Linked DNA regions of Variovorax paradoxus EPS. The protein of the gene in region 1 interacts with the protein of each later gene in a pairwise test. Links are inferred from orthologs where the notes say so. Each region holds a gene or a part of one and is shown on either strand. Other genes may lie near its edges.

What was found. Proteins that work in one complex are often made in the same cells at the same time.
Region 2: the proteins of glnK (region 1) and VARPA_RS15965 interact in binary tests that used the Escherichia coli proteins (3 or more experiments, as listed by UniProt). The link is inferred for Variovorax paradoxus EPS from one-to-one orthologs.
Region 3: the proteins of glnK (region 1) and glnL interact in binary tests that used the Escherichia coli proteins (3 or more experiments, as listed by UniProt). The link is inferred for Variovorax paradoxus EPS from one-to-one orthologs.

Annotation. Positions count from the first base shown.
Region 1 is NC_014931.1:234,326-242,159, forward strand. Bases 3,053-5,792 are described here. They hold glnK (P-II family nitrogen regulator), read left to right. Parts: upstream 3,053-4,123; coding sequence 4,124-4,462; downstream 4,463-5,792. Other genes in these bases: VARPA_RS01105 (TorF family putative porin), read left to right, coding at 3,188-4,057; VARPA_RS01120 (ammonium transporter), read left to right, coding at 4,491-5,792. In the rest of the region: VARPA_RS01090 (molybdopterin cofactor-binding domain-containing protein), read left to right, coding at 1-93; VARPA_RS01095 (fumarylacetoacetate hydrolase family protein), read left to right, coding at 212-1,399; VARPA_RS01100 (YifB family Mg chelatase-like AAA ATPase), read right to left, coding at 1,424-2,965; more of VARPA_RS01120, read left to right, coding at 5,793-6,035; VARPA_RS01125 (SMP-30/gluconolactonase/LRE family protein), read left to right, coding at 6,225-7,157; VARPA_RS01130 (LysR substrate-binding domain-containing protein), read left to right, coding at 7,448-7,834. UniProt on the Escherichia coli protein: Involved in the regulation of nitrogen metabolism. Regulates the activity of its targets by protein-protein interaction in response to the nitrogen status of the cell.
Region 2 is NC_014931.1:3,444,678-3,447,875, forward strand. It holds VARPA_RS15965 ([protein-PII] uridylyltransferase), read left to right. Parts: upstream 1-394; coding sequence 395-2,998; downstream 2,999-3,198. Other genes in the region: map (type I methionyl aminopeptidase), read left to right, coding at 1-372; VARPA_RS15970 (sensor domain-containing diguanylate cyclase), read left to right, coding at 3,094-3,198.
Region 3 is NC_014931.1:1,990,622-1,993,418, forward strand. It holds glnL (nitrogen regulation protein NR(II)), read left to right. Parts: upstream 1-757; coding sequence 758-1,837; downstream 1,838-2,797. Other genes in the region: glnA (type I glutamate--ammonia ligase), read left to right, coding at 1-107; VARPA_RS09020 (hypothetical protein), read left to right, coding at 241-753; ntrC (nitrogen regulation protein NR(I)), read left to right, coding at 1,862-2,797.

The sequences.
Region 1 (7,834 bases):
GCGCGCTTCGCACCGCAGGAGCCGGCGTGGACCGACCTGCCCGCGCAGGTGACGCGCGCACGCGCCGCGAAGGCGCACGGCGCGGGGCACTGAGCCCAGTGTCCCGGTGCGCCCGCGGACGCACCGCCGACGCTACGATGCGGCGTCGCGCACCGGCCTCGTCGCTCGCGCGCTGCACCACCGAACACCATCAACGGAGACACACAGCACCATGGCCCTGAACCTCTCGCCCGCGACCAGCCTTCCCACCGACGCCGACCGTGCCACCCTGGTCGGCCGCATCTGGCAACCCGATGTGGGCCCGGTGCTGGTGGCCGTGCACGAAGGCGGCCTGCATGACCTGTCGAAGCTTGCGCCGACCATGAGCGACCTGCTCGAAGCCAAGGGCTCGCCGTCCGCCGCCGTGCGCGATGCGCTCAAGAGCGGCAAGGCGCCGCGCATCGCCGCGCTCGATGCCGTGCTCGCCAACAGCGACGAGACCGCGCGCGACAACGCCAAGCCCTGGCTGCTCGCGCCTTGCGACCTGCAGGTCATCAAGGCCAGCGGCGTGACCTTCGTGGCGAGCCTGCTCGAACGCGTGATCGAGGAGCAGGCCCGCGGCGATGCGTCCAAAGCCGAGGCCACGCGCGCGGCCATCGGCAAGGTGCTCGGCGACAACCTCGCCGACATCGTGCCCGGCTCGCCCGAGGCTGCGCGGGTCAAGGAGGTGCTGATCGCGCAGGGCGTGTGGTCGCAGTACCTCGAAGTGGGCATCGGCCCCGATGCCGAGATATTCACCAAGGCCCCGGTGCTCGCCGCCGTGGGCACAGGCGCCGACGTGGGCATCCATTCGGGCTCGGTCTGGAACAACCCCGAGCCCGAGGTCGTGCTCGCCGTGAACAGCCGCGGCGAGACACTGGGCGCCGCGCTCGGCAACGACGTCAACTTGCGCGACTTCGAAGGCCGCAGCGCGTTGCTGCTCGGCAAGGCGAAGGACAACAACGCCTCGTGCGCGATCGGTCCATTCATCCGCCTGTTCGACGAGCACTTCGGCATCGCCGATGTGCGCCGCATCACCGTTGGGCTTCAGGTGACCGGACCCGAAGGCTTCGTGCTCGAAGGCTCGAGCTCGCTCACGAAGATCAGCCGCGATCCGTTGGACATCGTGTCGCAGGCTGTTGGCATTCACCATGATTACCCGGACGGCTTCATGCTGTTTCTGGGCACCATGTTTGCGCCGACGCAGGATCGGCATGGGCCGGGGCAGGGATTCACGCATGTCGTGGGGGACCACGTGCGCGTGGGGGCGCCGGAGCTTGGTGCGCTGTTCAACCGGGTTGTGTATGCGGATCAGGCGCCGCGCTGGACTTTCGGGCTGAGTGCGTTGATGCGCAACCTGGGCGCGCGCGGCCTGTTGTAGCCCGGGTCATCGGCGCGGCGTGCCTCACACCACACCGTGCAACCCCCTGCGGTACTGCACCGCCTCCGCCACATGCATAACCTGCACCGTCTCCGACGAAGCCAGGTCCGCAATCGTTCGCGCCACCTTCAGCGCCCGGTGCGTGCTGCGCGCCGACCACCCCAGCTTGGCGGCCGCGTTGTAGATGAACTTCAGCGCCGTGGCGTCCAGCTCCGCATGCTTGTCGATCGCGCTGCCCTGCAGGTTCTGGTTGGCGTGGCCCTGGCGCTGCATCGCGCGTTCGCGCGCCGCCACCACGCGGCTGCGGATGCTCTCGGTCGATTCGCCCGGGGGTGAATTGAGCAGCTGCTCCGCCGACACCGCGGGCACTTCGATGTGCAGGTCGATGCGGTCCAGCAGCGGCCCGCTGAGCTTGCCCTGGTAGCGCGAGACCTGGTCCGGCGTGCAGCGGCAGGACTTCAGCGATGAACCGAGATAGCCGCAAGGGCAGGGGTTCATCGCCGCGATCAACTGGAAGCGCGCAGGAAATTCGGCGCGACGCGCAGCACGAACGATCGTGATCGTGCCGGTCTCCAGCGGCTCGCGCAGCGCTTCCAATGCGGAGCGCGCGAATTCGGGAAATTCATCGAGAAACAGCACGCCGTGATGCGCTCTTGAAATCTCTCCCGGCCGCGGCGGCGAGCCGCCACCCACCAATGCGACGGCGGAAGAGGTGTGATGCGGCGCCGAAGTCGGCCTGCACATCCACCGCTCCGTCGCGAAGCGCCCGCCCAGGCTCGCGACGGCTGCGCTCTCCAGCGCTTCGTCGATGCTCATCGCCGGCAGCAGGCCCGCAAAGCGCTGCGCGAGCATCGACTTGCCCGAGCCCGGCTCGCCCACCATCAACAGGCTGTGGCCGCCGGCCGCGGCGATCTCGAGTGCGCGCTTGGCACCGACATGGCCCTTGACCTCGGCCAGATCCGCGTACTGCGATGCGGCGACGCCCGGTGTGACGTAAATCCGCGCCCAGCCATCGTCGGAGGGTTCGGGTGCCGCGGCCTTGTCCTCCTCGGGCAGGAACTGCCGCACCACATCGAGCAGGTGCCTCGCGCCGTACACCTCTCCGCCGGGCACCAGCGCGGCCTCTTGCGCGCTGTCCATCGGCAGTACCAGCTTCGTCGCGACGCCACGCGTGTGCAGGGCCAGCGCCATGGCCAACGCGCCGCGTACCGGCCGCAACTCGCCCGACAGCGACAGCTCGCCCGCGAACTCGTGCCCCGCCAGCCGCGTGCCCTGGAACTGCCCGCTGGCCGCGAGGATGCCCAGCGCAATCGGCAGATCGAAGCGGCCGGAATCCTTCGGCAAGTCGGCTGGCGCGAGGCTCACCACGATCTTTTTGTTGTTCGGAAACTCCAGGCCCGCGTTCTGGATGGCCGAACGCACCCGGTCGCGCGATTCCTTTACCTCGGTTTCCGCCAGCCCCACGAGCGTGAAACTGGGCAAACCGTTCGCCAGATGCACCTCGACCGTGACATCGGCCGCTTCCAGCCCAAGCAAAGCGCGGCTTTGCACCAAAGACAGACTCATTTTTCTCCCTCTCCCCAAGATGGTGCATCCATCTTTTGTTGACCCCGCGGCCGCGCGGCACGGTGGTGCCTGCAACCGATCGAAACAACGCTTGTAACGAATTGGCGCTCATCGGCAGCCGTTCGCTCCCTGCTGGATGAAGGTATTCGTGCACTTTGGCACGCTCCCTGCTTTGAGGGTGTCAGGTCCCCCAACACTTACTTACTCGCGAGGAGTTTCCCGATGACGCACCGTTCCGCCGTTCAGGCGCTGATCGTTCTGGCCACTGCATTGACCGCATCGGGCGCCGCCCTGGCGCAGACGGCTCCGGCAGATCCGGCGCCGGCCCCGGCTCCCTCGCTGACCGGCAACATCTCGCTGACCACGAACTACAAGTTCCGCGGCCAGGACCAGGACATGATCGGCCGCAACGACTACGCCAAGACCCGCGGCCTGAAGCCCGCCATCCAGGGCGGTTTCGACTACGCCTTCGGCGACAGCGGCTTCTACGTGGGCAACTGGAACTCGAGCGTCAACTGGCTCAAGGGCAACAGCATCGAGACCGACCTGTACGGCGGCTACAAGTTCAAGGCCGGCCCGGTCGACATGGACGTCGGTGCCCTCACCTACATCTACCCGGGCAACTCCGCCGGCAACACCACCGAGCTCTACCTTGGCGCCACCTACGCCGACGAAACCTTCGGCTCGTTCACCGCCAAGTACTCGCACACCGTGTCGAAGGACTACTTCGGCTACGCAGGCAACAAGGCCGGCTCGGGCCTGAAGGGCCGCAACACCGGCTACCTGAACCTCGCGTACAGCAAGGAAATCGTGCCCAAGGTCACGCTGAAGGCAGCCGTTGGCTTCACCAACATGTCCAGCGACATCCGCAGCCTGGGCTACAAGAGCTATGTCGACTACAACGTCGGCGCCTCGTACGACTTCGGCAACGGCCTGTCGCTCACCGGCTCGGTGCAGGGCGCCAACAAGAAGGCGAACTACCAGGTCGTCGCGAACCCGGGCCTGGAGATCCCCGACTTCGGCACCTTCGGCACGACGTACTACTCGCCGAACAAGGCGCGCTTCATCCTCACGCTGACGAAGACGCTCTAAATAAAAACAACGAGGTGCGGCCCAAGCTGCCGCACCATTTCATTTCCATCCAAAGGAGAAGTTCACATGAAGCTGGTCACAGCCATCATCAAACCGTTCAAGCTCGACGAAGTGCGTGAAGCACTGTCGGCGATCGGCGTGCAGGGGATCACCGTCACCGAGGTGAAGGGCTTCGGCCGCCAGAAGGGCCACACCGAGCTCTACCGCGGCGCGGAGTACGTGGTCGACTTCCTGCCCAAGGTCAAGATCGAAGCGGCCGTCTCCGACGACCTGGTCGATCGCGTGATCGAAGCCGTCGAAGGTGCCGCCCGCACCGGCAAGATCGGCGACGGAAAGATCTTTGTCTACAACCTCGAGCAGGTCGTACGCATCCGCACCGGCGAAACGGGCCGCGAAGCCCTCTGATCGTGTTTGGCACTAAAGAACAACGACTATGAAAAAACTGCTTGTCTCTCTTGCGCTCGGCCTGAGCGTTCTCGCAGCCGGCACGTCCGGCTTCGCACAGACACCCGCCGCGCCTGCTGAAGCGCCCGCCGCATCCGCGCCGGCTGCCGCAGCACCCGCGGCCGCTCCCGCCGCTGCAGCGCCTGCCGCCGCAGCAGCTGCAGCACCCGCCGCGGCCGAAGCAGCACCTGCTGCCGCACCCGCGCCGTCCTTCAACAAGGGCGACACCAGTTGGATGATGCTGTCCACGCTGCTCGTGATCATGATGACCATCCCCGGCCTCGCGCTGTTCTACGGCGGCCTGGTCCGCAGCAAGAACATGCTGTCGGTGCTGATGCAGGTGATGGTCACGTTCTCGCTGATCGTCGTGCTGTGGCTTATCTACGGCTACAGCCTCGCGTTCACCGAGGGCAATGCCTTCATCGGCGGATTCGACCGGCTCTTCATGAAGGGGATCTTCGATCCGGCCACCGGCGTGTTCGCAGCCGGCGCAACCTTCAGCAAGGGTGTCTACATCCCAGAACTGCTGTTCGCCGCCTTCCAGGCCACGTTCGCCGGCATCACCTGCTGCCTGATCGTGGGTGCCTTTGCCGAACGCGCCAAGTTCTCGGCCGTGCTGCTGTTCATGGTGATCTGGTTCACCTTCAGCTATGCACCGCTGGCTCACATGGTCTGGTTCTGGATGGGCCCTGACGCCTACACCGCCGCCAACGTGGTGGACGCACAGAACGCCAAGGCCGGCCTGATCTGGCAGTGGGGCGCGCTCGACTTCGCAGGCGGCACCGTGGTGCACATCAACGCAGCCGTCGCCGGCCTCGTGGGTGCCTTCCTGATCGGCAAGCGCGTGGGCTACGGCAAGGAAGCCTTCACGCCGCACTCGCTCACGCTCACCATGGTCGGCGCTTCGCTGCTGTGGGTCGGCTGGTTCGGCTTCAACGCAGGTTCGGCCCTGGAAGCCGGCACCAGCGCCGTGCTCGCCTTCATGAACACCTTCTCGGCCACCGCCGCCGCCGTGCTCGCATGGTGCATCGGTGAAGCGCTGATGCGCGGCAAGGCCTCGATGCTGGGTGCCGCTTCGGGCGCCGTTGCAGGCCTCGTGGCCATCACCCCGGCCGCCGGCAACGTCGGCCTGATGGGCGCCATCGTCATCGGCTTCATCGCCGGCTTCGCCTGCCTCTGGGGCGTCAACGGTCTCAAGAAGCTGCTCGGCGCGGACGACTCGCTCGACGTGTTCGGCGTGCACGGTGTCGGCGGTATCGTCGGCGCGCTGCTCACCGGCGTGTTCAACACCCAGGCACTCGGTGGCCCCGGCCTCGTGGGCGACTGGGTCACGGCCAGCGTCGTCTCCAACGGCATCGGTGCCCAGGTCTGGATCCAGCTCAAGGGCGTGCTGCTGACCATCGTGTGGTCGGGCGTGGTGGCGTTCATCGCCTTCAAGATCGCCGACCTCACCATCGGTCTGCGTGTGTCGGAAGAAGAAGAGCGCGAAGGCCTCGACATCTCCTCGCACGGCGAAACCGCCTACAACCGTTGATTCCCTACTGCGGAGCCCTCCGGGGCTTCGCAGCCGGATGACCACCATCCTTTTTCTTCACAAGAACAATTCTTCGTAACGAGTTTTTCAAGCGAGGTCTCCTTTGGATGTTCAGCCCGCGAGCGCTTCGGCGCCAGCGGGCTTTTTTTTGCCTGCCGCGGCCATCGCCAGGGGCACAATCGCCCCACCATGTGGACCTCCCTCGACAACAGCCTCTGCGAGCTCGGCGAATCGCCGTTCTGGCACCCTGAAGAACGCTCCCTCTATTGGCTCGACATCCCTGGCCGCGCCGTGTTGCGAACGCGCGGCGACATCGGAACGACAAGTGCCACGGTCGAGCGATGGGCCCTCTCCACCGAACCCGGCTGCATGGCGCCGGCCCGAAGCGGCGGCCTCGTGATCGCACTGCGCGACGGCATCTACCGCGCGCGCGAATGGGGCGGTGAACTGGTCGCGATGGCGCGCGTCGAGCACGACGTGCGCACCATGCGTTTCAACGACGGCAAATGCGATCCGCTCGGGCGCTTCTGGGGCGGTTCGCTCAACGAGGCGAAAGACCGCGCCAACGCCGCGCTCTACTGCTTCGATGCACGCCCTGGCACCGACATTTCGCCCACGCTTTCGCAGATGGCCAACGAGTCCACCACCGCCAACGGCCTCTCGTTCTCCCCCGACGCGCGCACTCTCTACTGGGCCGACACCGCCGCGCACGTGGTCTGTGCATGGGACTGGGATGCCGAGGCCAACGCGCTCTCGCGCGCCCGCGTGTTCCACCAGTTCGACGCCAAGCCCGAAGGCTGGACACCCGACTCGCCGGTTCGCTACGAAGGCCGGCCCGATGGCGCGACGGTCGATGCCGAAGGGCACTACTGGGTCGCGATGTTCGAAGGCGCGCAGCTGCTGCGCTTCGCGCCGTCCGGTGAAATCGTGGCCTCGGTGCCGGTCCCTCTTCAATGCCCGACCATGCCTTGTTTCGGCGGCGATGACCTCAAGACGCTCTTCGTCACCAGCGGCCGCAAAGGCCGGCCTGCTGCGGAGATCGAACGACTTCCGGCATCGGGCACGGTGATCTCGACGCGCGTCGATACGCCCGGGCTGCCGGTCAGTTTTTTCGAGGACTAGGGTGAGACGTTCAGGGCGCGATCCCGCCGACGGGGTACCTTGCTCCGCGAATGTCCCCCGCCTTCGGCTCCTCCTTGATTTCGCTGCGCAAGGCACCCCATCGGCGTGCTCGTCATTCAGTGCAGTCGTTGATCGGCCAGCACCACGGCAGCGCTCTGTGTGCGCAGGGCATCGGGTGCTCCCCGCAGCGAAATCAAGGAGGAGGGCGAAGCCCGGGGGACATTCGCGGAGGGGAGTACCCGGTGGCCTGTGCACGCGCCCTGAACAGAAGTCCGGAGCGTAAGAACCAAGTGGCTCTCCAGCACATCCCGCCGATCCAATGCCTGCTGACGTTCGAGGCGGTGGCACGTCTGCGGCACGCGGGCCGCGCGGCCGACGAGTTGTGCGTCACCCCCAGCGCCGTCAGCCACCGCATCCGCCAACTCGAAGCGCACGTCGGCTTCAAGCTTTTCGGCCGCAGCGATTTCAGCCTGACGGCCGACGGCGCGGCCTACCTCGCGAACGTGCGCACCGGCCTTGCGGCATTGCAGGCCACGCCGCTGGCCAACGCCGCACCGCGCGCCACACGCCTGCGCATCGCCGTCACGCCGACCTTCAGCCGCCAGTTCCTGATGCCCCGGCTCGAGCTGTTCCGCAACATCTATCCGGACATCGAACTCGTGCTGCAGGTGTCGATC
Region 2 (3,198 bases), 3.2 Mb from region 1 along the record:
GTGGGCCATGCGATCCAGAAGTTCGCCGAGGGCCAGGGCTTCTCGGTGGTGCGCGAGTTCTGCGGGCACGGCGTGGGCCAGCGTTTCCATGAAGAGCCCCAGGTGCTGCACTACGGCCGCCCGGGCACCATGGAAGAGCTCAAGCCCGGCATGATCTTCACGATCGAGCCGATGATCAACGCCGGCAAGCGCGACGTGAAGGAAGACTTCAAGGGCGGCCAGTACGACGGCTGGACCATCGTCACCCGCGACCATTCGCTGTCGGCCCAGTGGGAGCACACCGTGCTCGTCACCGAAACCGGCTACGAAGTGCTGACGCTCTCCGAAGGCAGCCCCCCGCTGCCCTCCTTCGTCACCTCGACAAAAACCTGACGCGCCGAAGCGCGCCCCCGCCGTGATCGAAGCAGCCAAGATCGATGTGGCGACGCTGCGCGAAGCCTATCGCGCGAAAAAGCTCGCCCTTTTCGACACCCTGCGCTTCGCACGCGCGCCCACCCGCAGCGTCCATACGGTGCTGCGCCAGCTCTCGGCGCTGGCCGACCAGACGCTGTGCAGCCTGTGGCAGGAAGCCAATTTCGGCGACTCGCTGACCCTGGCCGCCGTCGGCGGTTTCGGCCGCGGTGAGCTGTTCCCGTATTCCGACGTCGATGTCCTCCTGCTCCTGCCGCCCGAAGGCCACGAGAGCGAGATCGACCCGGCCCGCATCGAAGCCTTCATCGGCCACTGCTGGGACGCCGGGCTCGAAATCGGCTCCAGCGTGCGCACCGTCGAAGAGTGCCTGGCGGAGGCCGAGAAGGACGTCACCGTCCAGACCTCGCTGCTCGAAGCCCGGCTGATCGCGGGCAACAAGAAGCTCTTCGTCGCTTTCCGCCGCCGCTTCACGCGTGCCATCGATCCGCAGGCGTTCTTCGTGGCCAAGTCGCAGGAAATGCGGCACCGCCATCAGAAGTTCGACAACACGCCCTACGCGCTCGAACCCAACTGCAAGGAATCGCCCGGGGGCCTGCGCGACCTGCAGACCATCCTCTGGATGACCAAGGCCGCCGGCTACGGCAGCCGCTGGGACGACCTGGCCAAGAACGGCCTGGCCACCTCTTTCGAGGCGCAGCAGATCAAGCGCAACGAGGCGCTGCTCTCGCTGATTCGCGCCCGCCTGCACGTGATTGCCAACCGGCGCGAAGACCGCCTGGTGTTCGACTTGCAGACCGCCGTGGCTGCCAGCTTCGGCTACGAAAGCGAATCGCAGCGCAAGTCCAGCGAGGCGCTGATGCGCCGCTACTACTGGGCGGCCAAGGCCGTGTCGCAGCTCAACCAGATCCTGCTGCTCAACATCTCCGAGCGCCTGCAGCCCAGCGACGAGCAGCACACGCCGATCAACGAGCGCTTCTACGAGCGCGCCGGCCTCATCGAGATCGCGAGCGACGACCTCTACGAGCGCGAGCCGCATGCGGTGCTCGAGACCTTCCTGCTCTACCAGAAGACCATCGGCGTGAAGGGCCTGTCGGCGCGCACGCTGCGGGCGCTCTACAACGCGCGCCATGTGATGGACAGCAAGTTCCGCAACGACCCGGTCAACCACGAGACCTTCATGCGGATCCTGCTGCAGCCCTACGGCATCACGCATGCCTTCCGGCTGATGAACCAGACCTCGGTGCTCGGGCGCTACCTTCGCGTATTCCGCAGCATCGTGGGGCAGATGCAGCACGACCTGTTCCACGTGTACACAGTGGACCAGCACATCCTGATGGTGCTGCGCAACGTGCGGCGCTTCTTCATTGCCGAGCATGCGCACGAGTACCCGTTCTGCTCGCAGCTCGCGGCCGGCTGGGACAAGCCCTGGATCCTGTACGTGGCGGCCCTCTTCCACGACATCGCCAAGGGCCGCGGCGGCGACCATTCGACGCTCGGTGCGCGCGACGTGCAGCGCTTCTGCAAGCAGCACGGCATCGCGCGCGAAGACTCCAAGCTCATCGAATTCCTCGTGTCCGAGCACCTGGTGATGAGCCAGGTGGCCCAGAAGCAGGACCTGAGCGACCCCGAGGTGATCGGCGCCTTCGCCAAGCGCGTGGGCAACGAGCGCTACCTCACCGCGCTGTATCTGCTCACCATCGCCGACATCCGCGGCACCTCGCCGCGCGTATGGAATGCATGGAAAGGCAAGCTGCTCGAAGACCTGTACCGCTACACGCTGCGCGCCCTCGGCGGACGCATGCCCGACCCGGACGCCGAAGTCGAATCGCGCAAGCGCGAGGCGTTGGTGCAGCTCGCCCTGCATGCCCAGCGCTTCGAGGCGCACAAGGCGCTCTGGGACACGCTCGACGTCGGCTATTTCATGCGGCACGACGCCACCGAAATCGCCTGGCACGCCAAGCAGCTCTCGCGCTTCGTGCCGCCGCCGAACGTGCCGATCGACCCGAAGGCGCCGCCCATCGTGCGCGCGCACCTGTCGCCGGTGGGCGAAGGCCTGCAGGTGGTGGTCTACACGCCCGACCAGCCCGACCTGTTCGCGCGCATCTGCGGCTACTTCGACCAGTCGTCGTTCAGCATCCTGGATGCCAAGGTGCACACCACGAGCAACGGCTATGCGCTCGACACCTTCCAGGTCGTGACCACCTTCCTGCCCGACCACTACCGCGACCTCATCAGCATGGTGGAGTCGGGCCTCGCGCAGACGCTCACCGAAGCCGGCGCCCTGCCCCCGCCGAGCATGGGCCGGGTGTCGCGCCGGGTGCGGAGTTTCCCGATCAAGCCGCGCATCAGCCTCTTGCCCGACGACAAGGCGCAGCGCTGGCTGCTCAACATCTCGGCCAGCGACCGCGCGGGTCTTCTGTATTCGGTGGCGCGGGTGCTGGCGCGCCATCACCTCAATCTGCAGCTCGCCAAGGTCACGACCCTGGGCGAGCGGGTGGAAGACACCTTTCTGATCAGCGGCCCCGAGCTCCAGGGCCAGAAAACGCAGCTGGCCATCGAGAAGGACCTGATGGAAGCGCTGGCCTGAAAGCAGTCAACCGGGGTCGGCGTCGCCGCGTTTTCATCAACTTCTGCAAACAAAAAGATTCATTTTTGAGTCTTTGACCGTTCAGAATGGCCTTCATGGACCCCTTGCTGCTTCAGCTTTCCGACTCGGTTTCTTCCGCCAGGACCCTGGAGGATCTGACGCGTCCCATGCTCGAGATGCTCGAGGCCGTGAGCGGGCTG
Region 3 (2,797 bases), 1.8 Mb from region 1 along the record:
TCACCGATTCGTACATCGATGCGTACATCGAGCTGAAGATGCAGGAAGTCACCCGCTTCCGCATGGCGACCCATCCGGTCGAGTTCGACATGTACTACTCGCTGTAAAGCGAGCCCCTCGCGGGGAAGTAAGACAAAAGGACGGCCTCGGCCGTCCTTTTTCCTTGACGCGGAACATCTTGTCACCAGTGGCGCGGAATTGCATGAAAATGCGCCTTTGTCGCGCCACCCACCGATTCACATGAAGACTGCTTCTCTCATTTTCCTGGCCGGTTCATTGTTGGCCGCCCTGCCGGCGTCCTCGCAAGAGCGCGTGTGGCGCTGCGGCAATGAATACACCAACAACGCCACCATCGCCCAGCAGAAGGGCTGCAAGGTCATGGAGGGCGGCAACGTCACCGTCGTCCAGGGTGGCGGTGGTACGACGAAGTCCTCGTCGAGCGGCTCGTCGGGCGCTTCCGCCGCGCGTGCGCCGGCCGGCAGCCCGCGCGTCGAAGGCGTCGACCAGCGCGCCCGGGACGGCGAAGCCCGTTCGGTGCTCGAGTCCGAACTCAAGAAGGCCGAGGCGCGCCAGGCCGAGCTGCAGAAGGACTACAACAACGGCGAGCCCGAAAAGCAGGGCAGCGAAGGCCGCAACTACCAGAAGTACCTCGACCGCGTGGCCGAAATGAAGGCCGAACTCGCGCGCAACGAGAGCGACATCGCAGGCATCCGCCGGGAAATCGGCCGGTTGCCGACCAACAAACCCCAGTAATCGCATGGCATTCGGGAAGAAGGCGGTTGGCGCCAACACGCGCTTTCAGACCTTCGACCTGCTGTCCACGCTGATTGCCGTGGTCAACAGCGACGGCTCCGTGCTGTTCGCCAACGCAGGCCTCGAAGACGCACTGGGCACCTCGCGGCGAACGCTCGAAGGCTCGCAATTTGGCGCCTGTTTTCATGAGCCGCAGGTGCTGCGCACCGCGCTCGACGGCGCCAGCAGCAACGACTTCGCCACGCTGCGCTACGAAGCCTTTCTGCGGCGCGTCAATCACGAGCTGATGCCGGTGCAGGTCACGCTCGCGCACGGCGACAAGAAGGGCGAACTCATCATCGAGATGTCGCCGCTCGAGCACCAGGTGCGGCAAGACCGCGAAGAGCGGCTCATCGACCAGGCGCAGGCGAACAAGGAACTCATCCGCAACCTCGCGCACGAGATCAAGAATCCGCTCGGCGGCATTCGCGGTGCGGCGCAGCTGCTGCAGATGGAGGTCGAGTCGCGCGACCTCATCGAATACACCCAGGTCATCATCCACGAGGCCGACCGGCTCCAGACGCTGGTCGACCGCCTGCTGGCGCCGCACCGCCGGCCGCACGTGGTGGGCGACGTGAACATCCACGAAGTCTGCGAACGCGTGCGCTCGGTGATCCTTGCGGAGTTTCCGCGCGACCTGCACATCGAGCGCGATTTCGACGTGTCCATCCCCGAGTTCCGCGGCGACCGCGAGCAGCTCATCCAGGCCACCCTCAACATCGTGCACAACGCCGCGCAGGCCCTGACGGAGCGTCGCGCGGCAGGCGATGCGCAGATCACTTTCAGGACCCGCATCGCCCGGCAAGTGATATTCAACAAGCAGTGGTATCGATTGGCATTGGAATTGCATGTCATCGACAATGGACCGGGTGTGCCGGACACGATCAAGGACCGCATCTTCTATCCGCTCGTATCGGGCAGGGAGGGCGGAACAGGCCTCGGGCTGACCCTTGCACAAACCTTTGTGCAACAGCATCACGGCGTGATCGAGTGCGACAGCGTCCCGGGCCGAACCGATTTCAAGATACTGATACCGCTGCCCTAGCGCAGCACGGCAACAAGGAGATGCATGAAGCCGATCTGGATAGTTGATGACGACCAATCGATCCGCTTCGTGCTCGAGAAGGCCTTGCTGCGCGAAGACTTGCCCACCCGCAGTTTCACGAATACCCGGGAGGTGCTCGCAGCCCTGGAGCAGGCCGACGACGACGAGCAGCAGGGCCCCCAGGTCCTGGTGAGCGACATCCGCATGCCCGGCGGCTCCGGGCTCGATCTGCTCGACAAGATCAAGGCCAAGCACCCCGGCCTGCCGGTCATCATCATGACGGCGTTCTCCGACCTCGACAGCGCCGTCTCGGCCTTCCAGGGCGGCGCCTTCGAATACCTGCCCAAGCCCTTCGACCTGCCGCGCGCGGTCGAGCTCATCCGCCGCGCTGTCGACGAAAGCCAGCGCGAGGAAGTCTCCGAAGAGCGCATGGTCGCCGCGCCCGAAATGCTCGGCCAGGCGCCCGCGATGCAGGACGTGTTCCGCGCCATCGGCCGGCTCTCGCAGAGCAATGTCACGGTGCTGATCACCGGCGAATCGGGTTCGGGCAAGGAACTGGTGGCGCGTGCGCTGCACAAGCACTCGCCGCGCGCCAACGGTCCCTTCGTGGCCATCAACACCGCGGCTATCCCGAAGGACCTGCTCGAGAGCGAACTCTTCGGCCACGAGCGCGGCGCCTTCACCGGCGCGCAGACCATGCGGCGCGGCCGCTTCGAGCAGGCCGAAGGCGGCACGCTCTTCCTCGACGAAATCGGCGACATGCCGTTCGACCTGCAGACGCGCCTCCTGCGCGTGCTGAGCGACGGTCACTTCTACCGCGTAGGCGGCCACAACTCGGTCAAGGCCAACGTGCGCGTGATCGCGGCGACCCACCAGGACCTGGAGCAGCGCGTCAAGCTCGGCGGCTTCCGCGAAGACTTGTTCCACCGCCTCAACGTGATCCGCCTGCGTCTACCGGCG